4 regions of the Streptomyces sp. NPDC097619 genome follow, and region 3 is predicted to be linked to each of the others. Evidence: riboswitches for the same ligand, from Rfam matches in the RefSeq annotation. Region 3 holds a riboswitch; each other region holds the start of a gene.
What was found. Region 3 has a riboswitch for cobalamin ahead of ABTZ17_RS06500 (ribonucleoside-diphosphate reductase subunit alpha). Riboswitches for the same ligand answer to the same signal wherever they lie in the genome.
Positions count from the first base shown of each region.

Region 1: linked by a shared signal. The riboswitch ahead of ABTZ17_RS15320 (CoA-acylating methylmalonate-semialdehyde dehydrogenase) and the one ahead of ABTZ17_RS06500 (ribonucleoside-diphosphate reductase subunit alpha) in region 3 are both predicted to bind cobalamin.
Region 2: linked by a shared signal. The riboswitch ahead of ABTZ17_RS10155 (cobalamin biosynthesis protein) and the one ahead of ABTZ17_RS06500 (ribonucleoside-diphosphate reductase subunit alpha) in region 3 are both predicted to bind cobalamin.
Region 4: linked by a shared signal. The riboswitch ahead of ABTZ17_RS30040 (prenyltransferase/squalene oxidase repeat-containing protein) and the one ahead of ABTZ17_RS06500 (ribonucleoside-diphosphate reductase subunit alpha) in region 3 are both predicted to bind cobalamin.

Region 1 is NZ_JBEOSD010000045.1:44,482-51,709, forward strand. Features, by position in the region: gene ABTZ17_RS15305 (serine hydrolase) at 1-57, shown strand, start outside; gene ABTZ17_RS15310 (hypothetical protein) at 310-702, shown strand; gene ABTZ17_RS15315 (3-hydroxybutyrate dehydrogenase) at 841-1,602, shown strand; cobalamin riboswitch at 1,798-1,968, shown strand; gene ABTZ17_RS15320 (CoA-acylating methylmalonate-semialdehyde dehydrogenase) at 2,198-3,697, shown strand; gene ABTZ17_RS15325 (acyl-CoA dehydrogenase family protein) at 3,694-4,848, shown strand; gene ABTZ17_RS15330 (enoyl-CoA hydratase/isomerase family protein) at 4,845-5,945, shown strand; gene mmsB (3-hydroxyisobutyrate dehydrogenase) at 5,942-6,856, shown strand; gene ABTZ17_RS15340 (enoyl-CoA hydratase) at 6,853-7,228, shown strand, end outside.
Region 2 is NZ_JBEOSD010000025.1:56,498-63,725, forward strand. Features, by position in the region: gene ABTZ17_RS10135 (hypothetical protein) at 1-1,190, opposite strand, end outside; gene ABTZ17_RS10140 (alpha/beta hydrolase) at 1,405-2,562, opposite strand; gene ABTZ17_RS10145 (inorganic phosphate transporter) at 2,895-4,154, shown strand; gene ABTZ17_RS10150 (hypothetical protein) at 4,184-4,405, shown strand; cobalamin riboswitch at 4,599-4,722, shown strand; gene ABTZ17_RS10155 (cobalamin biosynthesis protein) at 4,779-5,759, shown strand; gene ABTZ17_RS10160 (cobyric acid synthase) at 5,756-7,228, shown strand, end outside.
Region 3 is NZ_JBEOSD010000015.1:1,848-9,075, forward strand. Features, by position in the region: gene ABTZ17_RS06485 (tetratricopeptide repeat protein) at 1-577, shown strand, start outside; gene def (peptide deformylase) at 635-1,279, shown strand; gene ABTZ17_RS06495 (ribonucleotide-diphosphate reductase subunit beta) at 1,403-2,419, opposite strand; gene ABTZ17_RS06500 (ribonucleoside-diphosphate reductase subunit alpha) at 2,419-4,821, opposite strand; cobalamin riboswitch at 4,982-5,104, opposite strand; gene ABTZ17_RS06505 (YbdD/YjiX family protein) at 5,259-5,453, opposite strand; gene ABTZ17_RS06510 (carbon starvation CstA family protein) at 5,453-7,228, opposite strand, start outside.
Region 4 is NZ_JBEOSD010000153.1:8,284-15,511, forward strand. Features, by position in the region: gene ABTZ17_RS30025 (energy-coupling factor transporter transmembrane component T) at 1-936, opposite strand, end outside; gene ABTZ17_RS30030 (hypothetical protein) at 937-1,851, opposite strand; gene ABTZ17_RS30035 (prenyltransferase/squalene oxidase repeat-containing protein) at 1,848-4,640, opposite strand; cobalamin riboswitch at 4,965-5,095, shown strand; gene ABTZ17_RS30040 (prenyltransferase/squalene oxidase repeat-containing protein) at 5,204-6,625, shown strand; gene ABTZ17_RS30045 (DUF4430 domain-containing protein) at 6,708-7,202, opposite strand.

The sequences.
Region 1 (7,228 bases), on a different contig from region 3:
AGCGGAACCCCGACCGGCCCCTCCGACAGCGGCGCTCCGAGCCCGTCCGGGGAGTGACGGACGGGCTCCCCGCACCGCCTTCGGTATCGATTTCGCTGGAGTCGGCCATTCCTCTGGCGGCGCCGCGACCCTGGCCCATAATCGTCTGCACCAGCGGCCTGAAACACACTCGGGGCCGGGTCGGGGGACACGTATGCGACGGGGGGCAGCGTGCCGGAAGACGAACCGAGGGACCGGGTGCCCGGAGGGTGCCCCGGGACCGCCCGGCGGGGCACCGTACCGGGCCGCGCACAGGAACTGTCCCGGCTCATGACCGCCGTCCGCCGGGGCCGGGTGGTCACGGTCACCGGGCGGCGCCGGGCGCCCGCCGGACTGCTCGTCCGCTCGCTCGCGGACCGGCTGTCCTCCAACTTCTTCGACGGCGTGGCCCTGGTGGCCCTGGACCGGCCCTCCGGACCGGCCGAGCTGACCGGTGCGCTCGGCGCGCTGCCGGGCATGCCCTTCCTGCCCTGCGGCTGCACCGATCCGCTCTCCTGGCTCGCCGAGCGGGACATGCTCCTCGTCCTCGACGGCACCGAGGAACTGACTCCCGAAGGGCTGGACTGGCTCGGCCTGTTACTGGGGTCCGCGCCCGGCGTCCGGGTCCTCGCGGCCGGCCGGCACCCCCTGGGGCTGCCCCGGGAGCGCGTCCACCGCATGTAGGGCGCCGGCGGCCCGGGAACCGGAAGGCCACGGGGCCGGGGTGCCGTGCGGGCATGGGCGCCACCGCCACCCCCCGGGCACCAGGTGTGGTGCTCGGAGCCATGGGCAGGGCACGGGGGCGTGCCTAACGTTCCCGCCATGACGAACCACAACCGGCCGGAGCCGATCGGCCGCACCGCCCTGGTCACCGGCGGGGGCAGCGGCATCGGGCTGGCCTGCGCCCGCGCCCTGGCCGCCGCCGGGGCCACCGTGCACATCGTCGACCGCAACGCCGTCGCGGCGAAGGAGGCCGCCGCGGAGACCGGGGGTCACGCCCACGTCGTGGACCTCGCCGATCCGACGGCCGTGGCCGGACTGCCCGCCGCCGTGGACATCCTCGTCAACAGTGCCGGGCTCCAACACGTGGCCCCCGTCGAGGAGTTCCCACCGGAGCGGTTCGAGCTGATCCAGCGGGTGATGGTGACGGCCCCGTTCCTGCTGGTGCGGCACTGCCTGCCGCACATGTACGCCCGGGGCTGGGGGCGGGTGGTGAACATCTCCAGTGTGCACGGGCTGCGGGCCAGCCCCTACAAGTCGGCCTACGTGGCGGCCAAGCACGGGCTGGAGGGGCTCAGCAAGGTGGTGGCCCTCGAAGGCGCCGCGCACGGGGTGACCAGCAACTGCGTCAGCCCCGGATACGTGCGCACGCCCCTGGTGGAGGGTCAGATCGCCGCGCAGGCGGCCGTGCACGGCATTCCCCCCGACCGGGTCGCGGCCGAGGTGCTGCTGGACCGGACGGCCATCAAGCGGCTGATCGAACCGGAGGAGGTGGCCGCCGTCGCGCTGTGGCTGTGCGGCCCCGACACCGGCTTCCTCTCGGGAGCCTCGATACCGGTGGACGGGGGCTGGACCGCCCGCTGACCGGGCCCGCTCCCCCACGCGGCCGCACCCCGGCCCGTACGGCGCCCCGTCCTCCGCCCGCGCGGAGGGCGGGGCGCCGTCCATCCGTCGGGCGGTCGGGCGGGGCACCGGGGCGGCCGGTCGGTCATCGGACGGTCTGCGCGACGCGGCTCACGCCGGGCGGCCCTGGACTTACTAGGACGTCCAACTATATGTTCGTGGCACAAGGTCCGCGGTGCAGGGAAGCCGGTGTGAATCCGGCACGGTCCCGCCACTGTGACCGGGGAGTGTGCCGCCGTCCCCACGCCACTGGCGAAGTCTGCCGGGAAGGCGGGCGGCACGCGGGGATCCGGGAGTCAGGATACCGGCCGCGGAACGTTCCGTGTTGTCCACGAGGATGGAGCAGACACGCATGGCACCGGTCCGTACCCACGACCCTGGTGATCCGGCGAAGCGAACGACGGCGCCCCGCGCGTCCGCGTAGCTCCGCGACGGCCTGGCGCTCCGCCGCCGCCGTCGCTGTCCCACGGCCCGCCCCCGCGCACCCACCCACCCGGTGCGGGCGCCGGTGTGCCGTGCCATCCCCGGATCCGACCTGACGAGAGAGCAGGCAACCATGGTCCGTGAACTCACCCACTTCATCGGCGGAAAGCACACCACCGGCACCTCCGGGCTGTTCGCCGACGTCCACGACCCCAACACCGGCGCCGTCCAGGCCCGCGTCCCGCTGGCCGGACGCGCCGACACCGAGGCCGCCATCGCCGACGCCGAGGCGGCGCAGGTCGACTGGGCGCGCTGGAACCCGCAGCGGCGGGCCCGCGTGCTGCTGCGCTTCCTCCAGCTCGTCGAGGGCGAGCGCGAGGCGCTGGCCCGACTGCTGTCCGCCGAGCACGGCAAGACCGTGGCCGACGCCCACGGCGATCTCCAACGCGGCCTGGAGGTGGTGGAGTTCGCGGCGGGGATCCCGCACCTGCTGAAGGGGGAGTTCACCGACAACGCCGGTACCGGCATCGACGTGCACTCCCTGCGCAGCCCCCTCGGGGTGGTCGCGGGCATCACCCCCTTCAACTTCCCCGCGATGATCCCGCTCTGGCAGGCGGCCCCCGCCCTGGCCTGCGGGAACTCCTTCATCCTCAAGCCCTCCGAACGGGACCCGTCGGTGCCGCTGCGGCTCGCGGAGCTCTTCCTCGAAGCGGGGCTGCCGCCGGGCGTGCTCAACGTGGTCAACGGCGGCAAGGAGGCCGTGGACACCCTGCTGGAGGACCCCCGGGTCCAGGCCCTCGGATTCGTCGGCTCCACGCCGATCGCCGCGCACATCTACGCCACCGCCGCCGCGCACGGCAAGCGCGCCCAGTGCTTCGGCGGCGCCAAGAACCACATGATCGTGATGCCGGACGCCGATCTCGACCAGGCCGTGGACGCCCTCCTCGGCGCCGGATACGGCTCTGCGGGGGAACGCTGCATGGCCATCTCGGTGGCCGTGCCCGTCGGGGAGGAGACCGCCGACCGGCTGGTCGCCGCCCTCAAGGAACGGATCGCCGGCCTGCGGATCGGCCGCTCCGACGACCCCGAGGCCGACTTCGGCCCCCTGGTGAGCCGGGACGCCCTGGACCGGGTCCGCCGCTACGTGGACATCGGCGTCGGCGAGGGTGCCGAACTCGTCGTGGACGGACGGGACTTCTCCCTGCCCGGACACGAGAACGGGTACTTCACCGGAGCCACCCTCTTCGACCGGGTCTCCTCCCGCATGCGCGTCTACCGCGAGGAGATCTTCGGCCCCGTGCTGTGCGTGGTACGGGCCGCGAACTTCGAGGAGGCGCTGCGGCTGCCCAGCGAGCACCCCTTCGGCAACGGCGTGGCGATCTTCACCCGGGACGGGGACACCGCCCGCGAGTTCACCCGGCGCGTCAACACCGGCATGGTCGGCGTGAACGTGCCCATCCCGGTGCCGGTGGCCTACCACACCTTCGGCGGCTGGAAGCGGTCCGGTTTCGGCGACCTGAACCAGCACGGCCCGGACTCGGTGCGCTTCTACACCCGGACCAAGACCGTCACCACGCGCTGGCCCTCCGGGGTCAAGGAGGGCGCGTCCTTCACGATCCCCACGATGGGATGAGCGCCGTGAGCAGCACCCTCACCGAGGACCAGCTCGCCCTCGCCGAGGTCACCCTCGACTTCGCACAGGAGCGGTTGGCCCCCTACGCCGTCACCTGGGACCGCACCAAGCACTTCCCCGTGGACACCCTCCGGGAGGCGGCCGCGCTCGGGCTCGGCGGCGTGTACGTCCGCGAGGAACACGGCGGTTCCGGGCTGTCCCGGACCGACGGCGTGCTCGTCTTCGAGACCCTGGCCACCGGCTGCCCCTCCATCGCGGCCTACCTCTCCATCCACAACATGGTCGGCTGGATGATCGACCGCTACGGAGACCGGTCCCAGCGCGCCCGCTGGCTGCCCGGCCTCTGCTCCGCCGCCACGCTGGCCAGCTACTGCCTGACCGAACCGGGGGCCGGCTCCGACGCGGCGGCCCTGCGCACCCGGGCCGTCCGCGAGGGCGACCACTACGTCCTGACCGGGGTGAAGCAGTTCATCTCGGGGGCCGGGGCGGCGGGCGTCTACCTGGTGATGGCCCGCACCGGCCAGGACGGTCCCGACGGCATCTCCGCCTTCGTGGTCGAACGCGAGGACCCCGGGGTCTCCTTCGGGCCCGACGAGCAGAAGATGGGCTGGAACGCGCAGCCCACCCGCCAGGTCGTCCTCGACGGCGTGCGCGTCCCCGCCGACCGGCGGCTCGGCGCCGAGGGCGACGGCTTCCGCATCGCCATGAACGGCCTCAACGGCGGACGGCTCGGCATCGCCGCCTGCTCCCTCGGCGGAGCCCAGAGCGCCCTGGACCGCAGCCTGTCCTACCTGGCCACCCGGCGCGCCTTCGACCGGCGGCTCCTGGACGCGCAGGCCCTCCAGTTCCGGCTGGCCGACATGGCCACCGAACTCGCGGCGGCCCGCGCCCTCGTACGCCAGGCGGCCGAGGCCATGGACGCCGGCGACCCGATCGCCCCGCGCCTGTGCGCCATGGCCAAGCGGTTCGCCACCGACACCGGGTACGCCGTCGCCGACGCGGCCCTCCAACTCCACGGCGGCTACGGCTACCTCAGCGAGTACGGCATCGAGAAGATCGTCCGCGACCTGAGGGTCCACCAGATCCTGGAAGGGACCAACGAGATCATGCGCGTCATCGTCGCGCGCGGGCTCACGGAGAACCTGCGATGAGCAACGACATCCCCACCGCCCCGGCCGCCGGGGACGAGGAGCACGTCCTCCTGCGCACCGAGGGCCGCGCCGCGTACCTCACCCTCGATCGCCCCCGGGCCCTCAACGCCCTCACCCACCCCATGGTGCTGCGCCTCGAACGGGCCCTGCGGGCCTGGGCCGAGGATCCGGCCGTCGAGGTGGTCGTCCTGTCCGGGGCGGGCGAACGGGGGCTGTGCGCGGGCGGCGACATCCGTGCCATCCACGCCGACGCCCGTGCGGGCGGCACCGCCTCGGCCGCCTTCTGGCGGGACGAGTACCGGCTCAACGCCCTCATCGCCCGCTACCCCAAGCCGTACGTCGCCCTGATGGACGGCATCGTCATGGGCGGCGGCGTGGGCGTGTCCGCCCACGGCAGCGTCCGCGTGGTCACCGAACGGTCCCGGGTGGCCATGCCCGAGACCGGCATCGGCTTCGTGCCCGACGTGGGCGGCACCTACCTGCTGGCCCTCGCCCCGGGGGAACTCGGCACCCACCTGGCCCTGACGGGCGCCCCGGTGGGCGCCGCCGACGCCCTGTTGTGCGGGCTCGCGGACCACTTCGTGCCGTCCGCGGACCTGCCCGCCCTCGCGGCGGAGCTGGCCGAGTACCCGGTCCGCTCGGTGCTGGAGCGGTACGTCCGGCAGCCGCCGCCGGGCGAGCTGGCCGCCGCCCGCCCGTGGATCGACCACGGATACGCCGGCGACGACGCCGAGGAGATCGTCGACCGGTTGCTGTCCGCCGGGGAACCGGCGGCCAAGGCCGCCGCGGACACCCTGCTCGGCAAGTCCCCCACCGCCGTCAAGGTCACCCTGGAGGCCCTGCGCCGGGCCCGGCGCCTCGGGCCGCTGGAACGCGTCCTGGAGCAGGAGTACCGCGTCTCCTGCGCCGCGCTGGCCTCCCCCGACCTGGTCGAGGGGATCCGCGCCCAGGTCATCGACAAGGACCGCGCCCCGCGCTGGTCCCCGGCCCGCCTGGCGGAGGTCGACGCCGCCGACGTGGACCGCTGGTTCGCCCCGCGCGGCGCGGACGAGCTGCGGCTCGACGCGCCCTCCCCGACCCAGGAGGTCGTCTGGTGAGCAGCACCGTCGCATTCTTCGGACTCGGTCACATGGGCGGTCCCATGGCCGCCAACCTCGTGAAGGCCGGGTACCGGGTCCTGGGCTTCGACCTCGTCCCCGAGCTCGTGACGGCGGCCGTCGCCGCCGGGGTCGAGGCCGCCCCCTCGGCCGCCGGGGCCGTGGCCGAGGCCGACGCGGTGGTCACCATGCTGCCCGCGGGGCGGCACGTCCTGGCCCTGTACCGGGAGCAGGGCGTGCTGGCGGCGGCCCGGCCCGGGACGCTCTTCGTGGACTGTTCCACCATCGACGTGGCCGACGCCCGGGCCGCCCACGAGGCCGTGGTCGCCGCCGGGCACCGGGCCCTGGACGCCCCGGTGTCCGGCGGAGTGGTGGGCGCCGAGGCGGGCACCCTCACCTTCATGGCGGGGGGCGGGGCGGAGGAGTTCGCCGCGGCCGCTCCGCTGCTCGACGCGATGGGCCGCAAGGCCGTGCACTGCGGGGACGCGGGCGCCGGGCAGGCCGCGAAGATCTGCAACAACATGATCCTCGCCGTCTCCATGATCGGCGTCAGCGAGGCCTTCGTGCTCGCCGAGAGCCTGGGCCTGGACCACCGGGCGCTGTACGAGGTGGCGTCCACGGCCTCGGGGCAGTGCTGGGCCCTGACCGTGAACTGTCCCGTGCCCGGGCCCGTCCCGGGCAGCCCCGCCAACCGGGAGTACCGTCCCGGTTTCGCGGCCCCGCTGATGGCCAAGGACCTCGGGCTCGCCGCGAACGCGCTGCGGGCCGGCGGGGTCGAGGCTCCGCTGGGTCTCAAGGCCGCAGAGATGTACGCCGCGTTCGCCGCCGGGGAGGGAGCCGAGCTCGACTTCTCGGCGATCGTCCGCACCCTCCGCCCCGCCGGCACCCGAGAGAACGGAACCCCCGCATGACGTACGAGACCATCCGGCTGGAGCGCAAGGGCCGCGTCGCCCTGCTCACCCTGGACCGGCCCGAGGCCCTGAACGCCCTGAACCTCCAGGTGATGCGGGAGGTCGTGGCCGCGACCGAGGAGCTGGACCGGGACCCGGACGTCGGCTGCATCGTGCTGACGGGTTCCGCGAAGGCGTTCGCCGCGGGCGCCGACATCAAGGAGATGCGTCCGCAGGGCTACCTGGACATGTACCTCTCGGACTGGTTCACGGCCTGGGACCGGCTCGGGGCGGTCCGTACCCCCACCCTCGCCGCGGTGTCCGGCTACGCCCTCGGCGGCGGCTGCGAACTGGCCATGCTCTGCGACGTCCTCCTCGCGGCGGACACCGCGA
Region 2 (7,228 bases), on a different contig from region 3:
ACCTCGTCGAGGAGGCGGGGGACGGTGGTGCGGACCGCCGCGTCGAGGTGGCGGACCAGGACGTCGGCCTCGCCGTGGTCGGCGACCGCGGCCGCGGTGTCCACCCACAGCCAGGTGGCCTCCTCGCGGGTGAGGACCTCCTGGGCCTCCTCCGGGTCGGCCCCGTCGTGCTCGGCGAGCCAGAGCAGGGCGTAGGGGCGCAGTCCCGGATCATCGGCGGCGGCGCGGACCTCGGGTTCGGCGGGGGCGCCGACCACCCGCAGGGCCTCGAAGGCGAGGCCGCGGACGAGGGCGTCCTCGCCGCGGGCGGCCTGGAGGAGCTCGGTGACGGCACTGCCGACGGTGCGGGCCGCCAGCCAGGCGCGGTACTCGGCACGTGCGGGGCCGGGGGTGAGCCGGGCGCAGCCGCGGAGCATGGCGGCGGCGGACTGTTCGATGTTCCCGGCGGGGCTCTGGGCGGCCACGCAGATCTGTTCCAGCTTGACCCAGACCGCCCAGCTGCCGAGGGGGGTGAGGGTGGCGCGGGCCGGGCCGAGGACGAGGGCGTCCACGGCGCCGAGGCAGCCGAGGGCCCAGCGGAGCAGGCGGGAGAGGGTGGCGGGGTCGGCGGCGGGGCCGTCCTCGGTGGCGCCCTCGTAGGGGACCTCGCAGCGTTCCTCGCGGAGTTCGGCCACGCGCTGGCCGAGCATGTCGAGGAGGGCGGGCACGGTGACGGGGCCCGCCGAGAGCTGGAGCCAGGAGAGCAGCTGGGGCATGGCCTCGACCACCTCGGCCACGGCGGCGGGGTCGACGCCGTCGGGGGCGGGGTGGATCAGGGACCAGGCGTCGAAGACGGCCACCCAGCCGCGCAGGACGGCGGAGTCGTCGCGGTCCCAGGCGCGCAGGCGCCAGCCGGGGCGGGCGTGGCCGCCGTGCACCTCGACGAGTCCGGAGAGGCGGGCCCGGTCCCAGCCGACGCGGATCTGGCCGGGGGTCAGGCCCAGGGCGGTCGCGGCCCGTTCGGCCTCGTCCCCGGAGAGGAGGGGGCTGGGGCAGGGGGGTTCGCCGGGGCCGCCGCCGTACTGCCGCTCGGCCCAGCGGGCCAGGCGGGCGGCGTCGGAGAGTGAGGCCCGGGCCCGGGCGGCGAGTTCGGCCGTGCCGGGGGTGCCCTCGGGCGGCCGGGGGGCCGGACGGGGTCGCCGGTTCGCCACGGCCGTTCTTGCCGTGGCGATGGAGCGCGGGGAGACCAGCCGGAGTCTGGAGTCGCGAGCCAACTGCTCATCAGGCTTTCGGGACGTCACAGGGAGCAGTCTCGCCCGTCCCCCGCCGAAAGCCCAAACGGAATGGGTCGTTACTGCCGGTGGCGGACGGGACGGATCGGGACGAACCGGTATTTCGGCACCTATCGACGGAGGAGGTCGCGGCTCACATGAGGGGGGTGAGGAAGCGGCGCAGGGCCTCTTCGTACCGGTCGGGGGCGGCGTTCCACATGGCTCCGTGCGGGGCGTCGGGAACGGTGTGCAGGGTGATCAGGTCCGGCCGGGCGGCGGCGAGCCGGCGGGAGAGGTCCCAGGGGGCCAGGGTGTCCCCGGGACCGTGGAACATCAGGACGGGCACCTCGGGGATCTCGGGGACGCCCGGGGCTCCCGGGGCTCCCGGAACTCCGGGGGCGCGGGTGCCGCGGAGTCCGGCCCGGCCCTCGGCGGCCCGGACGGCCAGCGGCAGGAGCGGAGCGGGTACGCCGCGGGCGGCGGCCAGGGCGCGCAGGGTCAGGTGCCAGTCGAGGACCGGCGAGTCCAGGACCAGCCCGGCGATCCGGGCGGCCAGGGCGGAGCGGGAGGCGGCGTGCAGGGCCATGGCGGCCCCGGTGGACCAGCCGTGCAGGACCACCCGCTCGGCGCCGTAGCGGACCGCGTAGCGGAGGGCGGCGTCGAGGTCGCGCCATTCCGATTCGCCGAGGTGGCCGAGGCCGTCGGGGGAGGCGGGGGCGCCGAGGTCGTTGCGGTAGGCGAGGGAGAGCACGGGGAGCCGGTGTCGGTGCAGGAAGGGCATCAGGTTCATGGGGTGCTCGCGGGTGGCGCCGAGTCCGTGGACGGCGATCACCCAGGTGGTGCGGGCGCCGGGCAGGAACCAGGCGGGCAGCGGGCCGAGCTCGCCGGGGACGTCCACGTCGGCGTGGTCGAGCCCGAGGGCGGAGCGGGGGTCGCCGACGTACAGCCGGGGGGTGAGGCGGACCCGGGTGCCGGGGTCGAGGCGGCCGTGGCTGACCCGGACCAGCCGGCGGACCACGGTGTCGGGGGCGTGCGGGACGCCGTCGAGGACCGGTCCGACGACGGCGTGCACGCCGGGGGCGTCCAGTCCGTAGGTGCCGGGCCGGAGCGAGGCCAGGGAGCGGGTGAGGGTGACGTGGCCGTCGCCCGCGGCGTGGACGCTGAGCCGGGGGCCGCCGGGGAGGGGGCGGCCGGGGGCGGGCCGCAGGGCGGCGTCGCCGGCGTACCGGCCGGCCGCGACGGCCGCGACGGCCGCCGCCCCGGCTCCCAGGAGCGTGGTGACGGCCGCTGCCGTCGCTGTAGCGGTGCGCACGGCACCAGTGTCGGGCGGGGTGGGCGGGGCGGCCACCGGGGAGATCGTCGGGGCCCGGCCGGTGGGGGCCGGGCGGGTGGGCGCCCGGGAGGGTGACAAGGATCTCGCCGGTGGCGGCCCGCAGGCCCGCGGAGCCGGTCGCGGAGGTTCCGCTTGCATTCCGTTTACCCGCCTCCGACCTGCACGAATGCGGAGGAACAGGAGAGAATCGGTCAGTACCGGGGGGACTGCCTCCGATCCGGTACACCGCTCCGCCCGACCCAGTTCATCTTCCGTTCACCCAGGTTGCCTACGGTCGCCGAGCCACTGACCTCAAACAGAAGCCTGGGTAAATGGAGCACATAACGCTTCTCCTCGGGATCGTGATCGTTACCGCTCTCGTCTTCGACTTCACGAACGGTTTCCACGACACCGCCAACGCGATGGCCACCACCATCTCGACTGGCGCTCTCAAGCCCAAGACGGCGGTGGCCATGTCCGCCGTGCTCAACCTCGTCGGCGCTTTCCTGTCCGTGGAGGTGGCCAGGACCATCTCCAAGGGTCTGGTCAACGAGGAGGGCATCCAGCCCGAAGTGATCTACGCCGCGCTCGTCGGCGCGATCCTGTGGAACCTGGTCACCTGGCTGGTCGGTCTGCCCTCCAGCTCCTCGCACGCCCTGATGGGCGGCCTGGTCGGTGCGGCCGTCGCGTCCGCCGGTCTCGGCGCCGTCAACGGCGGCACCCTGGTCACCAAGGTCCTGATCCCGGCCATCGCGGCCCCGCTCGTGGCGGGCATCGCCTCGATGCTGGCGGCGAAGATGACGTACAAGCTCGGCGGGAAGGTCGGCGAGAAGACCTCCGCCAAGGGCTACCGCGCCGGTCAGATCGCCTCGGCCGGTCTGGTCTCCCTCGCGCACGGCACCAACGACGCGCAGAAGACCATGGGCATCATCACCCTGGCCCTGGTCGCCGGTGGCGCCCTGCACCCGGACGCCAACCCGCCGGTGTGGGTCATCGTCTCGGCCGGTGTGGCCATCGCCCTGGGCACCTACCTCGGTGGCTGGCGCATCATCCGCACCATGGGCAAGGGCCTGACGGACCTCCAGCCGCAGCAGGGCTTCGCGGCCCAGACCTCGGCCGCGAGCGTCATCCTGGCCTCCTCCCACCTGGGCTTCTCCCTCTCCACCACGCACGCCTGCTCCGGCGCCGTGATGGGTGCCGGCCTCGGCCGCAAGGGCGGTGTGGTCCGCTGGTCCACCGCCACCCGGATGTTCGCCGCGTGGGGTCTGACCCTGCCCGCCGCCGCCCTGGTCTCGGCCCTCGCCGAGCTGGTCATGCGGACCGGTGACATCGGCATCGCCGCCGTGACCGTCTTCCTCGTGGGCTCCTGCTTCGCCATCTGGAAGATCTCCCGCCGTGAGGTCGTCGACCACAACAACGTGAACGCGACCGACACGGACGAGGCTCCCGGCGTGGTCACCACGGCCATCGCGGCGGTCACCCCGCCCCCGGCCGGCACCACCGCCGCGGTCTCCGACGAGGAGCTCAAGGCCACCATCCCGGCCCCGCACCAGGACCCCGCGGCTCCGGCGGCCCCGGCCGCCACGGTCTGACCGCCGCACCAGAACAGAGGATCAGCAGCATGAAGATCGATTGGGCAGCCCTCGGCTCCGTCTTCGGAGTCAGCCTCACGGCCACCGTGGTCCTGGTCACCCTCTTCGTCCTCGGCCTCGTCGGCCTCTCCAAGCACGAGGCCGCGACCGAGCAGGGCGGCAGCGCCACCCTGGCCCGCGGCGCCGCCTACGGAGCCTTCGCGCTCTGCGCGGCGGCCGTGTCGTACGGCATCTACCTGATCGTCGCCTGACGACCCCGAAAGCTCCCCCGGGCCGACCGCCCGGGGGAGCTTTCGCGTACCCGGGCCCCGGGACGGCGGCCCGGCGAGCCGGGGCCCGCGTCCCGGTGTGGGGCTGCGCACACTGTCCCGTCGCAGGTCAACGGCGAGTTGACGGGCCGTCTCGGTGCGTGGTGGACTGCCCGGGCCATAGCGGCGGCAGGAGAGGAAGTCCGGTGCGAATCCGGCGCGGTCCCGCCACTGTCACCGGGGAGCTCTCCCCCACCGTGCGTCACGGCCCTCCGGGGCGGGAAGGCCGGGGGAAGCGCCGATCCGGGAGCCAGGAGACTCTCACCGCCGGTCACGTCGAACCAGGGCGCGGACCCTGAGTGAGGACATACCTGCCATGCGTGCCGACCGCGTGTTCGCGTACGGCGCGGCGGCCGGGCTGGTCGCCGACCGGATCCTCGGGGATCCGCGCCGCGGACACCCCGTCGCCGCCTTCGGACGGGCCGCCGCCGCCGTCGAGCGCTCCCTGTGGACCGCCCGCCCCGATACCCAACGCGCCCGCGGGGTCCTGCACACCGCGGTCTGCGTGGGCGGCGCCGCCGCCGTGGGGGCACTGGCCGCCGCGGCCGTCCGCCGGGGCCCCGCCCCGCTGCGGATCGCCCTGACCGCCGCCGCCACCTGGGCCGTCGTGGGCGGCACCTCCCTGGGCCGCGAGGCCCGCGCCATCGGCGCCGCCCTGGACTCCGGGGACATCGCCGCCGCCCGGGCCCGGCTGCCCCACCTGTGCGGCCGCGACCCGCACTCCCTGGACGCGCGGCAGATCGCCCGCGCGGTGGTGGAGTCCGTGGCCGAGAACACCTCCGACGCCGTCGTCGGCGCCCTGGTGTGGGGGGCCGTCGGCGGAGTGCCCGGCCTGCTCGCCTTCCGCGCCGTGAACACCCTCGACGCCATGGTCGGCCACCGTTCCCCCCGCCACCTGCGCTACGGCTGGGCCTCCGCCCGCCTCGACGACGTGGCCGGCTGGCCGGGGGCCCGGCTGACGGCCGCCGCCGCCGTGCTCGCCGGCCCGGACCGCCGGGGGGCGGCCCGGGCCTGGAAGGCCGACGCCGGCGCGCACCCCAGCCCCAACGCCGGACCCGTGGAAGCCGCCTTCGCGGGCGCCCTGGGCGTCCGGATGGGCGGCACGCTCTCCTACGCCGGCCGGACCGAACACCGGCCGGTGCTCAACGGTGCGGGCCGCCCGGCCGGCACCGCCGACATCGCACGGGCGGTACGGCTCTCCCGACAGGTGACCTGGCTCGCGCTGGGCGCCTGCGCGGCGGGCCGGACCCTCGTCTCCGGGGCGCTCGCCGCCCGGGCAGGGAAGGGACTCCGATGAGCGGCACCCGACGGGGCGGCGGCCTGCTGGTCGCCGGGACGACCTCCGACGCGGGCAAGAGCGTGGTCACGGCCGGGATCTGCCGCTGGCTGGTCCGCCGGGGTGTGAAGGTCGCGCCGTTCAAGGCGCAGAACATGTCCCTGAACTCCTTCGTGACCCGCGAGGGCGCCGAGATCGGCCGGGCCCAGGCCATGCAGGCGCAGGCCGCCCGGGTGGAGCCCACCGCGCTGATGAACCCGGTCCTGCTCAAGCCCGGCAGCGACCGCAGCAGCCAGGTGGTGCTGCTGGGGAAGCCCGTCGGCGAGATGAGCGCCCGCGGCTACCACGGCGGCCGCCAGGAACAGCTGCTCGGCGTGGTGACGGACTGCCTGGAGCGGCTGCGGGGCGAGTACGACGCAGTGATCTGCGAGGGCGCGGGCAGCCCCGCCGAGATCAACCTGCGCCGCACCGACATCGTGAACATGGGCATCGCGCGGGCCGCGGACTTCCCCGTGGTCGTGGTCGGCGACATCGACCGGGGCGGCGTCTTCGCCTCCTTCTTCGGCACCACCGCCCTCCTCTCCGAGCGGGACCAGGCCCTCGTCGCGGGCTACCTGGTGAACAAGTTCCGCGGGGACGTGTCCCTGCTGGAGCCCGGCCTGGAGATGCTGCGCTCGCTGACCGGCCGGGCCACCTTCGGGGTGCTGCCGTACCGGCACGGGCTCGGCATCGACGAGGAGGACGGACTGCGCGTCTCGATGCGCGGCACGGTCCGCGAGTCCGTCGTCGCCCCGCCCGTCGGCGAGGACGTGCTGCGGGTCGCGGTGTGCGCGGTCCCCCTGATGTCCAACTTCACCGACGTGGACGCGCTGGCCGCCGAACCCGGCGTGATCGTGCGGTTCGTGGACCGGCCCGAGGAGCTGGCCGACGCCGACCTGGCGGTGGTCCCCGGCACCCGGGGCACCGTGAAGGCCCTGGAGTGGCTGCGCGAGCGCGGCCTCGCGGCGGCCCTGGCGCGGCGGGCCGCCGAGGGCCGCCCCGTCCTCGGGATCTGCGGCGGCTTCCAGCTCCTCGGCGAACGCATCGAGGACGAGGTGGAATCCCGGGCGGGCACCGTGGCGGGCCTGGGGCTCCTTCCGGTGCGGGTCCGGTTCCACCCCGAGAAGACCCTGGCCCGGCCCGTCGGTTCGGCCCTCGGCGAGACCGTCGAGGGGTACGAGATCCACCACGGGGTCGCCGACGTCCTCGGCGGCGACCCCTTCCTCGACGGCTGCCGGGTCGGCGAGGTGTGGGGCACCCACTGGCACGGCTCGCTGGAGTCGGACGGCTTCCGCCGCGCCTTCCTCACCGAGGTGGCCCGGGCCGCCGGCCGCCGCTTCGTGCCCGCCCCCGACACCTCCTTCGGCACCCTGCGCGAGGAACAGCTCGACGCCCTCGGCGACCTGATCGAGGAACACGCCGACACCGCCGCCCTGCTGCGGCTGATCGAG
Region 3 (7,228 bases):
CTCCCCCGAGGGGGAGGCCGAGGTGGTGTGGGGCCGCCGGTTGGACCCGGCCCGGATGGAGGTCCTGTCGATCCCGTTGCCGTCCTCGGGGCGGCGCTGGGGCGAGGTGGTCCTCCACGACGGGGTGCCGCACGGCGAGCGGGTCACCGCGGCCGGTCCCTCGTACCCCGTCTTCGACGAGATCGAGCTGTGGGCGCCGTCGCCGGTGCCCACCTGGGTGGTGCTGCTGGAAGCGGCGACCGAGGCCGACCGGGACGCCCTGGAGCAGCTCGCCTCCGACGCCGGGTTCGCCGCGGAGGACTGGTCCTCCTCGGTGCGGCTGCTCTGCCGCACCTGCTCGGAGAGCGCCATGCCCAGCGGGGAGGGCGACGGGGACCACCTGGACCCGCACGACCACAGCGAGCCGGGCCAGCCCGGTCCGCTGGGGCACCGCACCGCCGGATCGGGCTCCCTGTGGGTGCCGGAGCGGGAGTGCGGGATCGCGGCCCCGCCCGGACTGGTGCGCGGGCTCCTCGACGGCTGGGTGGCGGACAGCCCGGACAGCCGCGAGTGGCGGGATCTCGAAGAAGTCTGCTGAGCGGTCCACGTACTCTGTACGGGCACATCGAAGACTTGAGAAGGGCGTACGGCGGACATGGCGCAGCAGGAGACGGACCAGCAGCTCGGCGACGTCGAGGTCAACGACGGCTACGTCGTGGACACCGAGGACTGCGAGGCGCGTGAACTCGCCTACCGCAGCCGCGGCACCGCCCGCCCCATCACCACCGTCGGCAACCCGGTCCTGCACAAGGAGTGCAAGGACGTCACCGAGTTCGGCGAGGACCTGGCCCGGCTGATCGACGACATGTTCGCCAGCCAGAAGGCCGCCGAGGGCGTGGGCCTGGCCGCGAACCAGATCGGCGTGGACCAGAAGGTCTTCGTCTACGACTGCCCCGACGACGAGGGCGTGCGCCACACCGGTGTCGTGGTCAACCCGGTCCTGGTCGACCTGCCGGCCGACCGTCGGGTCCTGGACGACTCCAACGAGGGCTGCCTGTCCGTCCCGACGGCCTACGCCTCCCTGGCCCGGCCGGACTTCGCCGAGGTCCACGGCCAGGACGCCGAGGGCAACCCGATCAAGGTCCGGGGCACCGGCTACTTCGCCCGCTGCCTCCAGCACGAGACGGACCACCTGTACGGCTACCTGTACATCGACCGCCTCTCCAAGCGCGACCGCAAGGACGCCCTCAAGCAGATGGCCGAGGGCACCCCGCGCTACGAGACCGTCCCCAACGCGTAGGCGCCGCACGGCGCGAGCCCCGTACGGCGCGGGCGTCGTACGGGGCGGGCATGCGGGGCGAAGGGCCCCGCACTGGAGCGCATCCGGTGCGGGGCCCTTCGTCGTACGGACGCGGAGCCGCGACTAGAAGTCCTCGTCGAGGTCCACGGTGCCCTCGACCGCCACCTGGTAGGCGGAGGGACGGCGCTCGAAGAAGTTGGTCAGTTCCTGGACGCCCTGGAGCTCCATGAAGGAGAAGGGGTTCTCCGAGCCGAACACCGGGGCGAAGCCCAGGCGGACCAGCCGCTGGTCGGCCACGCACTGGAGGTACTCGCGCATGGACTCGGTGTTCATGCCGGGCAGGCCGTCGCCGCACAGGTCGCGGCCGAACTGCAGCTCCGCCTCCACGGCCTCCTTCAGCATGTCGGTGACCTGCTGCTGGAGGGCGTCGTCGAAGAGCTCGGGCTCCTCCTTGCGGACGGTGTCCACGACCTCGAACGCGAAGTTCATGTGCATGGTCTCGTCGCGGAACACCCAGTTGGTGCCGGTGGCCAGGCCGTGCAGCAGACCGCGGCTGCGGAACCAGTACACGTAGGCGAAGGCGCCGTAGAAGAACAGGCCCTCGATGCAGGCGGCGAAGCAGATCAGGTTCAGCAGGAAGCGGCGGCGGTCGGAGGCCGACTCCAGCTGGTCGATCTTCTCCACCGAGTCCATCCAGCGGAAGCAGAACTGCGCCTTCTCGCGGATGGAGGGGATGTTCTCCACGGCGTCGAAGGCCGCCGCGCGGTCCTCCGGGTCGGGCAGGTAGGTGTCCAGCAGGGTCAGGTAGAACTGGACGTGCACGGCCTCCTCGAAGAGCTGGCGCGACAGGTACAGGCGCGCCTCCGGGGAGTTGATGTGCTTGTACAGGGTCAGCACGAGGTTGTTCGCCACGATCGAGTCGCCGGTGGCGAAGAACGCGACCAGGCGGCCGATCATGTGCTGCTCGGCCGGGCTCAGCTTGGCCAGGTCCGCCACGTCGGAGTGGAGGTCGACCTCCTCGACCGTCCAGGTGTTCTTGATGGCGTCCCGGTACCGCTCGTAGAAGTCCGGGTAGCGCATCGGGCGCAGGGTCAGCTCGAAGCCGGGGTCGAGCAGGTTCTTCCGGTCGGTGGAGCTCATTACTGGCAGGCCTCGCAGGACTCGGGGTTCTCAAGGGAGCAGGCCAGCGCGTCGGCGTCGACGGCCTGCGGGAGGGGGGTGGCGGAGGCCGGGACGGCGGCCGAGCCGGACGCGGCGCGGGCGATCTTGGTCGCGGGGCGCGAGCGCAGGTAGTACGTGGTCTTCAGGCCCTTCTTCCAGGCGTACGCGTACATCGAGCTGAGCTTGCCGATGGTGGGCGTCTCCAGGAAGAGGTTCAGCGACTGGCTCTGGTCCAGGAACGGGGTCCGGTCCGCCGCCATGTCGATGAGGCCGCGCTGCGGGATCTCCCACGCGGTGCGGTACAGGGTGCGGGTCTCCTCGGGGATCCAGCCGAAGCCCTGGACGGAGCCGGAGGACTCGCGCAGGGCCTCGCGGGTCTGCGCGTCCCACACGCCGAGCTTCTTGAGCTCCTCGACCAGGTAGCCGTTGACCTGGAGGAACTCGCCGCTGAGGGTCTCGCGCTTGAACAGGTTGGACACCTGCGGCTCGATGCACTCGTACACGCCCGCGATGGAGGCGATGGTGGCGGTCGGGGCGATGGCCAGCAGCAGGGAGTTGCGCAGGCCGCCGCCGGCGATCCGGGTGCGCAGGGCGGCCCAGCGCTCCGGCCAGTTCAGGTCCACGCCGTAGTGGTCGGGGTGCAGCACGCCCTGGGCGGTACGGGTCTCCTCCCAGGCGGGGACGGGACCGTGGCGCTCGGCGAGGTCGGCGGAGGCCTCGTAGGCGGCGAGCATGATGCGCTCGGCGATCCGGGTGGAGAGGGCGCGGGCCTCCTCCGAGTCGAAGGGCAGCCGCAGCTTGAAGAAGACGTCCTGGAGGCCCATCGCGCCCAGGCCCACCGGGCGCCACTTGGCGTTGGAGCGGCCGGCCTGCTCGGTCGGGTAGAAGTTGATGTCCACCACGCGGTCGAGGAAGGTCACGGCGGTGCGGACGGTCTCGTCCAGGCGCTCCCAGTCGATGCCGTCGGGGAACTCGGGGGAGACGAAGGCGCCCAGGTTGACGGAGCCGAGGTTGCAGACCGCGGTCTCGCCGTCGTCGGTGACCTCGATGATCTCGGTGCAGAGGTTCGAGGAGTGCACCACGCGGCCGGGCAGCGCGGTCTGGTTGGCGGTGCGGTTGGAGGCGTCCTTGAAGGTCATCCAGCCGTTGCCGGTCTGCGCGAGGGTGCGCATCATGCGGCCGTACAGGTCCCGGGCGGGCATGGTCTTGCGGGCCAGGCCCGCGGCCTCGGCCTTGACGTAGGCGGCGTCGAACTCGGCCCCGTACAGGTCCACCAGCTCGGGGACGTCCGAGGGGGAGAACAGCGACCACTCGGCGTCGGCGTTCACGCGGCGCATGAACTCGTCGGGGATCCAGTGGGCCAGGTTCAGGTTGTGGGTGCGGCGGGCGTCCTCGCCGGTGTTGTCGCGGAGCTCCAGGAACTCCTCGATGTCGGCGTGCCAGGTCTCCAGGTAGACGGCGGCGGCGCCCTTGCGGCGGCCGCCCTGGTTCACGGCGGCCACGGAGGCGTCGAGGGTCTTCAGGAACGGCACGATGCCGTTGGAGTGGCCGTTGGTGCCCCGGATCAGGGAACCGCGGGCGCGGACGCGGGAGTAGGACAGGCCGATGCCGCCGGCGTGCTTGGAGAGGCGGGCCACCTGGTGGTAGCGGCCGTAGATGGAGTCCAGCTCGTCCAGCGGGGAGTCCAGCAGGTAGCAGGAGGACATCTGCGGGTGCCGGGTGCCGGAGTTGAACAGGGTGGGGGAGGAGGGCAGGTAGTCCAGGCGGCTCATCAGCCGGTACAGGGAGGCCACTTCCTCCACCGCGCGCAGGCTGTCGTCCTCGGCGAGGCCGCAGGCCACGCGCAGCATGAAGTGCTGCGGGGTCTCGATGACCTGCCGGGTGATGGGGTGGCGCAGCAGGTAGCGGCTGTGCAGGGTGCGCAGGCCGAAGAAGCCGAAGCGGTCGTCCGCGCCGTCCGCGAGGGCGAGGTCCACCAGGGCGTCCAGGCGGACGGCGTGGGTGCGGACGAACTCGACGGTGCGGTCGGCGATCAGGCCCTCGCGGTGGCCGGTCTCGACGGAGGCGGAGAAGGAGACGGCGCCCTGTCCGGCGGCCTCCTCGGCCACGGCGAGCGTGAGCAGCCGGGCGGCGAGCCGGGAGTACTCCGGGTCCTCGGAGATCAGGCCCGCGGCGGCCTCGGTGGCCAGGCCCCGCAGCTCGGCCTCGTCCGCGTCGGCGCTGCGGCCGCGCAGGGCGGCGGCGGCGACCCGTCCGGGGTCGGTGTCGGGCAGGTCCGCGGTGAGGGCGGTCAGCGTGCGCAGCAGCGCGGCACCGGGTCCCTCGGCGGCGGTCTCGGGCTGGTCGGACGCGGCGCGCGGTGCGGAAGGCGCGATGGTCACGTGGGGGCTCTCCCTGCCTCGGCCCGGTGGCCGCGGCGGAGGGATTGCGAGCGCGCGTGCGGGAAGGGCGACGCGGGGCCGGGACAGGCCGGCCCGTGTCTCCGCACGGCGTCCGCAGGCCCAACCGCGAGGCCCGGACGTGTCGTCTCCCGGATCGGACGACCCGGGCAGGCTGTCGGCAGGTCCTCGGACTCACGATGTACGGATGGGTACATCTCACACCGTTGCGGGACAGTTCCGGATTCTCACCGGATTCCCCTGCGGCGACAGCGAGGGAAAGCATACATGTGGGGGCCCCTTGGTGAGGGACCCCCTAGATGTTGTGTCGCCCGATACGCGGAGTCTTCAACTCCTGTCTCTCCGCACAGGGATTTCCGGTTCCGGACAGGCCGCAGGGCCCCGCTGTGAGACCGGCGGGGCCCTGCGTGCGGGGCTCCTCAGCAGCAGCGGAAGCCCTCGCGCGGGTCGGCTTCCCGGGAGTCCGTACGGGCCCGCTCGAAGGCCCGCCGGGTCATGACCTCCGCCGTCGGGTCGTGGCCGCGGGCGTGGGCCACGTAGCGGTCGTAGGCCGCCTCCCCGGAGAACTCGCGGACGTAGAACCTGATGCGGCCGAGGGCCCGGCGCGCGTCCATCAGGAGACCGGCTCCCGGACCCGGCCGTCGTCGCCGGAGCCGTCCCGGGCGGCAGCGGCGGCCAGCTCGGCCTTCTCCTCCGCGGTCGCGAACAATCCGGCCGGGGCGACGAGCTTCGACTCGGTGTACGGGACCTCGTGGAGGGTGACGGTGGCCGGGCGGCGGACCGCCCGCACGCACACCCGGGCGGCGTCCACCAGGACGACGACGATGAGCACGGCGAAGAGGGCGGAGAGCACGCCGTCCACGGTGGCGTTCGTCACCACGGTGTGCATCTCGTCCATGGTCTTGGCGGGGGCCAGGACCTCGCCGGAGTCGATGCCCTGCTGGAACTTGTCCCGCTGGGCGAAGAAGCCCACCCGCGGGTCCTCGGAGAACACCTTCTGCCAGCTCGCCGTCAGGGTCACGGTGGCGTCCCAGACCAGTGGCACGCCCGTCACCCAGGCCCACTTCAGCCGGCCCGACTTCACCAGCAGCGTGGTGCAGACGGCCAGGGCCACCGCGGCGAGCAGCTGGTTCGCGATCCCGAAGAGCGGGAAGAGCTGGTTGATGCCGCCCAGCGGGTCCTTCACGCCGACCCAGAGGAAGTAGCCCCAGGCGCCGACGACCACGGCGCTGGTGATCCACACGCCCGGCTTCCAGCTGATCTGCTTGAAGGGCTTGATGACGTTGCCCAGGGTGTCCTGGAGCATGAACCGCCCGACCCGGGTGCCCGCGTCGAGGGTGGTGAGGATGAACAGCGCCTCGAACATGATCGCGAAGTGGTACCAGAAGGCCTTCATGGAGGCCCCGCCGAACACCGAGGAGAAGATCTCCGACATGCCGAGCGCGAAGGTGGGCGCGCCGCCGGTACGGGAGAGCAGGCTGGCCTCCTCCACGTCCTTGGCGGCCTGCGCCAGGGCGTCGGGGGAGATGCTGAAGCCGAAATTCGCCACCGCCTGGGAGGCGGACTCCACGGTGGTGCCGACCACGCCCGGCGGGGAGTTCACGGCGAAGAAGAGGCCGGGCTCGATGATGCAGGCGCAGATCACCGCCATCACGGCCACGAAGGACTCGGTCAGCATGGCGCCGTAGCCGATCATCCGGACCTGGGTCTCCTTCTGGATCATCTTCGGGGTGGTGCCCGAAGCGACCAGGGAGTGGAAGCCGGAGAGCGCGCCGCACGCGATCGTGATGAACACGAACGGGAACATCGAACCGGCGAACACCGGCCCGTCCCCGCGGCTCGCGAAATCGGTGACGGCGGGCATCTTCATGACCGGCATGGCGAGGACCACGCCCACCGCGAGCAGTGCGATCGTGCCCACCTTCATGAAGGTGGAGAGGTAGTCGCGGGGCGCCAGCAGCAGCCACACCGGCAGCACGGAGGCCAGGAAGCCGTAGACGACCATCCAGATGACCAGGGTCTCCTTCTCCAGGGTGAAGAAGTCCGCCCAGGAGGACTCGGCGACCCAGCCGCCCGCGATGATCGCGAGCAGCAGCAGGGCCACGCCGATCAGGGACACCTCGGTGACCCGGCCCGGCCGCAACACCCTCAGGTACACGCCCATGAACAGCGCGATGGGGATGGTCATGCCGATGGAGAAGACGCCCCAGGGCGAGTGGGCGAGGGCGTTGACGATGATCAGCGCCAGCACCGCGAGCAGGATGATCATGATGGCGAAGACGGCCACCAGGGCCGCGGCGCCGCCGAAGGGCCCGATCTCCTCGCGGGCCATCTGCCCCAGGGAGCGCCCGTCCCGGCGGGTGGAGAAGAACAGCGTGACCATGTCCTG
Region 4 (7,228 bases), on a different contig from region 3:
GCGGTAGCTGGTGCGGGTGACGCGCCGACCGCCGAGCCGCAGCCCGGCCACGCACAGCGCGGCCCCCGCCGCCATCGCGGGCAGGCCCAGCGGTCGGGGCGCGGTGGCGTCGAGGAGTCCGTAGGCCCCCGCGCACATCCCGCACATGCCGAGGAGCATGAGGGCGCCGGTGGTGCGGCGGGAGCGGGCGGTGGCGGTGCCGGCCCGGCCGTAGCCGCGCGAGTCCATGGCGGCGGCCAGTCGGAGGGAGCGTTCGAGGGCGTCTTCGAGGACGGGTACGACGATCCCGCGCAGGGCCCGCAGGCCCTTGGCTCGTCCGGCACGCAGCCGTCGGGCCCGGTGCACGCGCTGCACGCTCTGGACCAGTTGGGGGGCCACGCTGAGGGAGACGGTGACGGCGACGCCCAGTTCGTAGAGGGCTCCGGGCAGGATCCGCAGGGCGCGTTTGGGGTTGGCGAGGGTGTTGGCGGCGCCGATGCAGCAGAGCATGCAGGCGAGGCGGAGCCCGTCGGTGGCGGCGGAGAGGAGGGCTTCCAGGGAGACCGGGCCGCCGATCCGGATGCCGGCGTACCAGTCGGGGGTGGGGAGGTGCGGGAGGCTGAAGAGGATGTGGTCGTCGGGGGTGGTGCCGCTGGCGAAGACGGCCCGGAAGACCACGCGGATGGTGACGACCGTGAGGGCCAGCCAGAGGTAGTGGACGAATCCGCGGGCCCAGGGGGCTTCGGTGCGGCGGACCGTGACCACGTATCCGAGGACGGCGAGGACGAGGAAGAGCAGCAGGGGGTTGTTGGTCCGGCTGACGGCGGTGGCCAGGGCCAGGGCCCAGATCCACCAGGCGACGGGGTGCAGGGTGCGGGGCAGCCGTCGGCCGCCCGGGTCCGGCGCGGGGCCGGGCCCGGACCGGCCGGTCCGGGCCGCCGGGAGGGTGCGCGCCACCTACCGCTCCGTGCGGCGGCGCCTGGCCGCGAGGACGGCGGCGCCGCCGATGAGCAGCACCAGGGCTCCGGTGGCGAGGGCCGGCAGGGCGGAGCCGGTGTCGCGGGAGGTGTCGGCGGCGGGGGCGGCGTCCACGACCTTCGGGCCGTCGCCGGGGGCCGCCGCGGCGGGCGGGCCGGTGCGGGTCGCCGCCGCGCTCGGCGAGGGCGGGGCGGAGGACCCGGTGGGCGAAGGAGAGGGGGTGGGGGTGGCGGCGGGGGCGGACGGGGTGGGCTTCGGGCGGACGGGCTTCGATCCGGTGCCCGTGCCGGGCGGGACGGGTGCGGCCGTCCGGGTGTCCTTCGGGGTCGGTGTGGGGTCGCCGATCGGCGCGGTGTTGTGGGCGCGGAGCTGGTCCGGGCTGATGGTGGGCCGGCCCTCGGTGCCCTCGACGTTCGTGGCCCCGAAGGTCCACAGCTCCACGCTGCCGGGCTTCGGCTCGTGCAGCATGGCGCCGAGTTGGCTGTAGGTCCAGGTGTTCCGGCCGGGGCCGGCGTGCCAGTAGGACCAGTAGGCGGAGGCGGGCGGGGTGAGGACGCAGTCGTCCTGGGCGGGGGTGGGGTAGGCGGTGCCGCCCTTGTGCCCGCTGTAGGAGATCCGGCAGATGAAGGCGGGGCCGTCGTGCCCGGTGCCGGTGGTGCGCCATCCGCCCTGGTTGAGGAGGGCGTATCCGGTGGTGGGGGTGGTGCCGCAGGAGCGGTACACGGGGCCGCCCCAGTGTCCGAAGTCCACGGCGAGGACCGCCCCGGAGGTGGTGGTGCAGCGGCCGATGGGCTGGGGCGCGGCCCCGGCGGCGGGGGCCGTCCCGAGGGCGGCGGCCGTCACGAGGACGGAGGCGGCGGCGGTCCGGGCTGCGGACCGGCGGAGGCCGGTCACCGATGGGCCCCGGGGGTGCGGCGGGTGCGGGCCGAGCGGACGAAGGCGCAGCCGAGCAGGGTGAGCAGCACGGCGGCGCCGCCCACGGCCCCGACCCGGGCCCCGGTGGAGGCCAGGCCGCCGCCGGTGCCGCCGGTCCCGCCCGGGGTGATGATCGTCGGGGTGGAGGCGGAGGGCGAGGCGGTGGTGCCCGCGGTGGGGGGCGGGGCGGTGGTGCCCGCCAGGCTGCGCCGGAGCCGGGCGAAGGAGATCCCGGTGGCGCCGCTCACGGCCTGGGCGGAGGCCCGCAGGTCGGAGCCGGGCCGGCCCTTGGCGATGGTGAAGCCGCCGTCGGCGTTCTGCTGGGAGCGGAGGAACTTCAGGGCCTTGGCGATGCGGGGCCGGTGGGCGACCGGGTCGAGGGAGAGTCCCTGGACGGCGAGGGCGGCGGAGTTGACGGAGTTGCCGGCGGCCCCGGGGAAGCCCCCGTCGGCCTTCTGCTGCTTCGCCAGCCAGGCCAGGGCCTTGTCCACGGCGGCCCGCGACTTCTTGTCGGGCAGCAGGTCGAGGGCCATGGCGGCGATGGCGGTGGAGTCCACCTCTTCCTTGCTCGGCTCGGCGACCATGCTGGGCCAGGCGCCCGAGCGCTTCTGGAGGCTCCTCAGGTAGGCGGCCGGCGCGGCGGCGGCCCGGGTCTCGCCGGCCCGCAGCTGGGCCATGACGGCCAGGGACTGGGAGAAGACGGACGGGGCGTTGGTGTAGGCGCCCTTGGCGGTGCAGGTCCGGTCGGGGGCGGGGGACTTCGCCGTGCAGACGGCCTTGCCGAGGGCGGCGATGAGGTCCTTCCCGGCGAACTTGCGGGGGTCGCGGCCCACGGCCTGGGCGAGCAGGGCCGTCTTGCCGAGGGAGCCGCCGCCGGCGTAGCGGGTGCCGATGGCCGTCCAGTCGTTGACGGTGCGGCCGGTGCCGTCCTTGCCTCGCCCGTCGAGGAAGTCCACGATGCCGCGCAGGGCGTTGTCGTCGGCGCCGGTCGCGGCCAGGGCGTAGGCCCCGTCGATGGTCAGCCCGAAGTCGGCGAAGCCGGTGCCGGGGGTGCCCTCGTAGTAGCGGCCCTGGAGGAGGCGGGAGCGCTGCGTGAGGTAGGCCGATCCCCTCTTCGGGTCCGGGCCGGGCAGCGGGGCGAGGGTGGGCGTCGGGGTGGGCTTCTGCGGGGCCGTGGGCGTGGGCTTCGGGGTGAGGCTCGGGGTGGGGCTCGGCTTCGGGTCGGGCCGCGGGCCGGCGAGGGCCACCAGGTCGGTGCCGGCGCCCGCGATGACGGCGGGCGACGTGGCGTACAGCAGCGGGTCGGTGGAGCCGGCCTCGAAGGGGAAGGCGCCGCCGGGCAGTTGCTGCCGGGAGAGCCAGGCGACGGCGGCGTCGGCCCGGCCGCGTTCGCCCAGGGCACGGAGGGCCTGGGCGGCGAATCCGGTGGCGAAGGGGCTGCCGGTGGTGGTGTAGGAGGCGGCGGGGAATCCGCCGTCGGAGAGTTGGGCCTTGTTCAGGTACGCGCCGGCGGCCCGGACCTCCGCGGCGTGGCCGCCCGCCTTCTTCAGGGCGAGGGCGATGAGGCCGGTGGCCCCGGGCTCGCTGCCGCACCAGTCGCCGCGGCGGATGAGCATGCTGGTGAACCCGCCGTCCTCGCACTGGAGGTCGGTGAGGCGGGTGACGGCGGGGGCGGGCGGGGTGATCCCGCCGCCGAGCAGGGCGATCACCGCCAGGGCCTGGCCGTCGGCCTGCCCGGAGGTGGTGGGGAAATCGCCCCGGACGGTGCAGCCGGGCAGGGGCTGCGGGGCCTCGGATCCGCTGGGGCAGACGCTCGCCGCCAGATCGCCGAGGAGGTCGTGGCCGCCGGTCCTGCGGGGGTCGGCACCGGTGGCGCGGGCCACCAGGGCGAGCCGGGCGGCGGCCGCGGGTTCGGGTGCGGCGGTCTTCCCGGCCGGGTAGGCGTAGGCGTCGGTCTGCTCGGGCCGGGCCAGGAAGCGGGCGACCTTCGCGGCGGCCGGGCTCTTGTGGTCGACGGCGGCGAGGGCGAGGGCGGCCTCGGCGGTGAGCAGGTGGACCGGGCCGCCGCCGGCCGGATCGACGACCCGTTCGCCGTCGGTGAGCTGCGTGCCCAGCCAGCGGGTGGCGGCGGGCAGGTCCACGGAGCCGGGCGGCACGGTGGGCCCGGGGCTCTGGCTGGGCCTCGGCTTCGGGGAGGCCCCGCCGCCCGCGCGGACCTGGTCGGGGGTGAACTTCGGCTGCCCGTTGGTGCCGCCGATGTCGGTGGCCCCGTACACCCAGGCGTCCACGTCGCCGTGCTTCGGGGTGCGGGCCATGGCGCCGAGGGGGCTGTACGTCCACTTCTTCGCGCCGGGCGCGGCGGTCCAGTACGACCAGTAGGCGGAGGCGGGCGGGGTCAGCCGGCAGGCTTCCGTCCGCGGGGTCGGGTACCGCTTCCCGGAGTCGAAGGTGGCGAGGCCGATCCGGCAGATGAACCCGGGGCCGTCGTGGACGGTGCCCTCGGTGGTGAACCCGCCCTCGTGGAGGAGTTCGTAGCCGGTGGTGGGGGTGGCGTCGCAGCCCCGCTCGACCTTCCCGCCGAAGGGGCCGAAGTCGACGGCGACGACGGCGCCGGTGGTGGCGGTGCACTTCTTGAGGGGGTCGGCCCCGGCGGGGGTGACAAGCGCGACGGCCGCCCCGCCGAGCAGGGCCAGGACAGCCGTCAACGTGACCAGGCGGCGTACCGGTCCCGTGCCCTCGTGCCCGTGCGGCCGCTGTCGGCTCTCCACCCGCAGTCCCCTCGTCCGTGCCGGGGGGACGTACGGGTGCGTGGCGATGCGCCCCGTGCGGGCGGGCCGCAGGGGGCGGGGGGCGACCACGCCGTAGTCCGCGACGGCGTTCTTCGTTCGGTGACACGGCCACAGGTGATCCGGCTCGCCCGGGACGGTGCCGGGCCTACGGTTGCGGGTCAGCGCCGGAATTCGACCGGCTTCCCCTGGGGCTGAGTGCTGTTCAGCGGACATCGAACACGCAGCCGTCGGGGCCGTCAAGGTGGGCTGCGTCTCATCGACGGCACCGGGAAGGAGCCCCGCGCCCCGACACCTGGCGGACCCTTGATCGCTGGGGTAGCGTCCGGGGCGCCCATGGGGGAACCCGGTGAGAATCCGGGGCTGACGCGCAACGGTGTGGAGCGGCCGCGAAGGTCGCGCCGAGCCCGAATGCCCGTGTGGTGACGCACCACCAGGAAGCCGTACCACGCGTTCCGGACGGCGGCCCCGAACCCGGTCCCGTCGCCGTGCGGCGCGCTCCGGGGCCCGGGTCGGCCGGCGTCCGCCGATTCCAGGAGCAGGCCATGATCCGTTCCCGTACCCCTCGCCGGCTCACGCTCGCGGCCCCCGCGGCCCTCGGCGCCCTCGCTCTGACCGTCCTCACCGTGACGCCCTCGGCGGCCACCTCGACCCCGGCACAGATCGCCACGTCGAAGACGAACGGTGTGACGTACCTCAAGTCCCTCCAGGCCGCCGATGGTTCGTACGCGGGCTCGGGGCTGTCCAACGAGTGGGCGTTCAGCGCGTTCGCGGCGGCCGGGACGGCCGTCGTCGACGTCTACCCGGGCGGTGACACCACGAAGAACGCCCGCACCGTCTACCGCAACCTGCTGGGAACGGCGGGCTGGCCCTCGGCCGCCCCGGTGGTCACCGACTACGAGCGGGGGGTGCTCAACGCGTACGCGGCGGGCATCGACCCGGCCCGGGTCTCCGCCTCCCGCAACCTGATCGCGCACGTGTACTCCTTCTGGCAGACCGCCGAGCCCGGCTACTTCGGTCCGTCCGCCAACTTCAACGGCACCGTGTTCGCCGCCCTCGCCCTGGGCGGCGCGAAGACCCAGGCCGGCGGCGCGCGCGTGCCGCAGGCCCTCACCGACGCGCTGGTGGCGCGGATCCGCGCCAACCAGCACAACGACGGCGGCTGGCAGTACGGCAAGGCGGAGGGCAACCCGACGGCACTGGCCGCGGCGAGCGACATCGACATGACGGGCGCCGGTCTGGCCGCGCTGTGCGCCTCCGGGGTGCCCGCCACCGACGCGGACGTGGTCCAGGCGAAGAACTTCCTCAAGAGCAAGCTGGTCTCGGGCTCCGGGGCCTTCAACTCGATGTACGGGGTGAACACCAGCTCCAACGGCTGGGCCGTCGCCGGTCTGAACGCCTGCGGGATCAACGCCCAGGGCACGGACTTCACCACGGTCGCCGGAAAGACCCCGATCGACTTCCTCCTGGCCAACCAGTACAACCCGGCGGGCGGGTTCAAGTACAAGCCCGCCGACACCGCCCCGTCCGCGTACGCCTCCCTCGACGCGCTGCGGGCCGTGGCGGTCGGCGGCTTCACCTCCGCCCCGCCGGTCCCGGTCACGGCCGGAGCCCCGCAGTGGGTGGCCCAGTCCTCGTTCACCGCGGGCACGGCCACCAAGCTGGCGCTGAGCGTGGACGACGGCGCGGGCAACCTGAAGGTGTGCGCGGTGTCCGTCACCCCGACCGGGACGACCACCACCCTCGGGGACGTGCTGACGGCGGCGACCACGGCGGCCGCCCCCGCCGGCTGCGTCACCAGCGTCACCCCCGCGTCGGGCACCGGGACCGTCACCGCGGTCAACGGCAAGGCCAACAGCGGCTCGAACACCTGGAAGGTGAGCGTGGACGGGTCCGCCTTCGCCGGGGCCACCCGCGGCAAGGTGATCACCGTGGGCGACACCATCGCCCTGCGCTGGGGCGCCTGAGCCGGTGCGGGCGGGGGCCCGGACGCCCCCGCCCGCGAGCCGGGCCGTGGCCGCGACCGCGCCCGCGCCCGCGCCCGCGCGACTAGAAGGAGGTCCAGGTGAAGGACACCCGGTCGCCCGCCTCCAGCTCGAACTGGCAGCCGCCCACCGGGGTCGGGGTGCCGTTCACCTCGATGCTCCAGTAGGCGGACCCGCCGCCGCTGACGTTCTTGATGGTGTCGACGGAGAAGTCGTCGAACGAGGCGTACCAGGTGCCGTCCCAGGTGAAGCCCTTCTTGCGGGCGGCGTCGTCGAGGGCGGCGGTCGGGGTGGGCACCTTCGTGGCGTGGGCGCCGCCGTTGGTGCCGTCGCACTTGTGGGTCCCGCCGGTGGCGGTGGTCACGTCGTGGCCCTTGGTCCTGATCCGGCCCTTGAACAGCAGCCCGTCCGGGCCCTGCACGGTCAGGGCGACCTTGACGGCGGCGTTGGTGTTCACCGGCTCGGCGTGGGCGACCGCGGGGGACGCGGTGAGGCCGGTGACGGCGAGGCCGAGCGCGGCGGTGGAGACGGCGGCACGGCGGACGGGGCTCAGGAGCACGGGACGGCCTTTCTGACCGGTCGGTC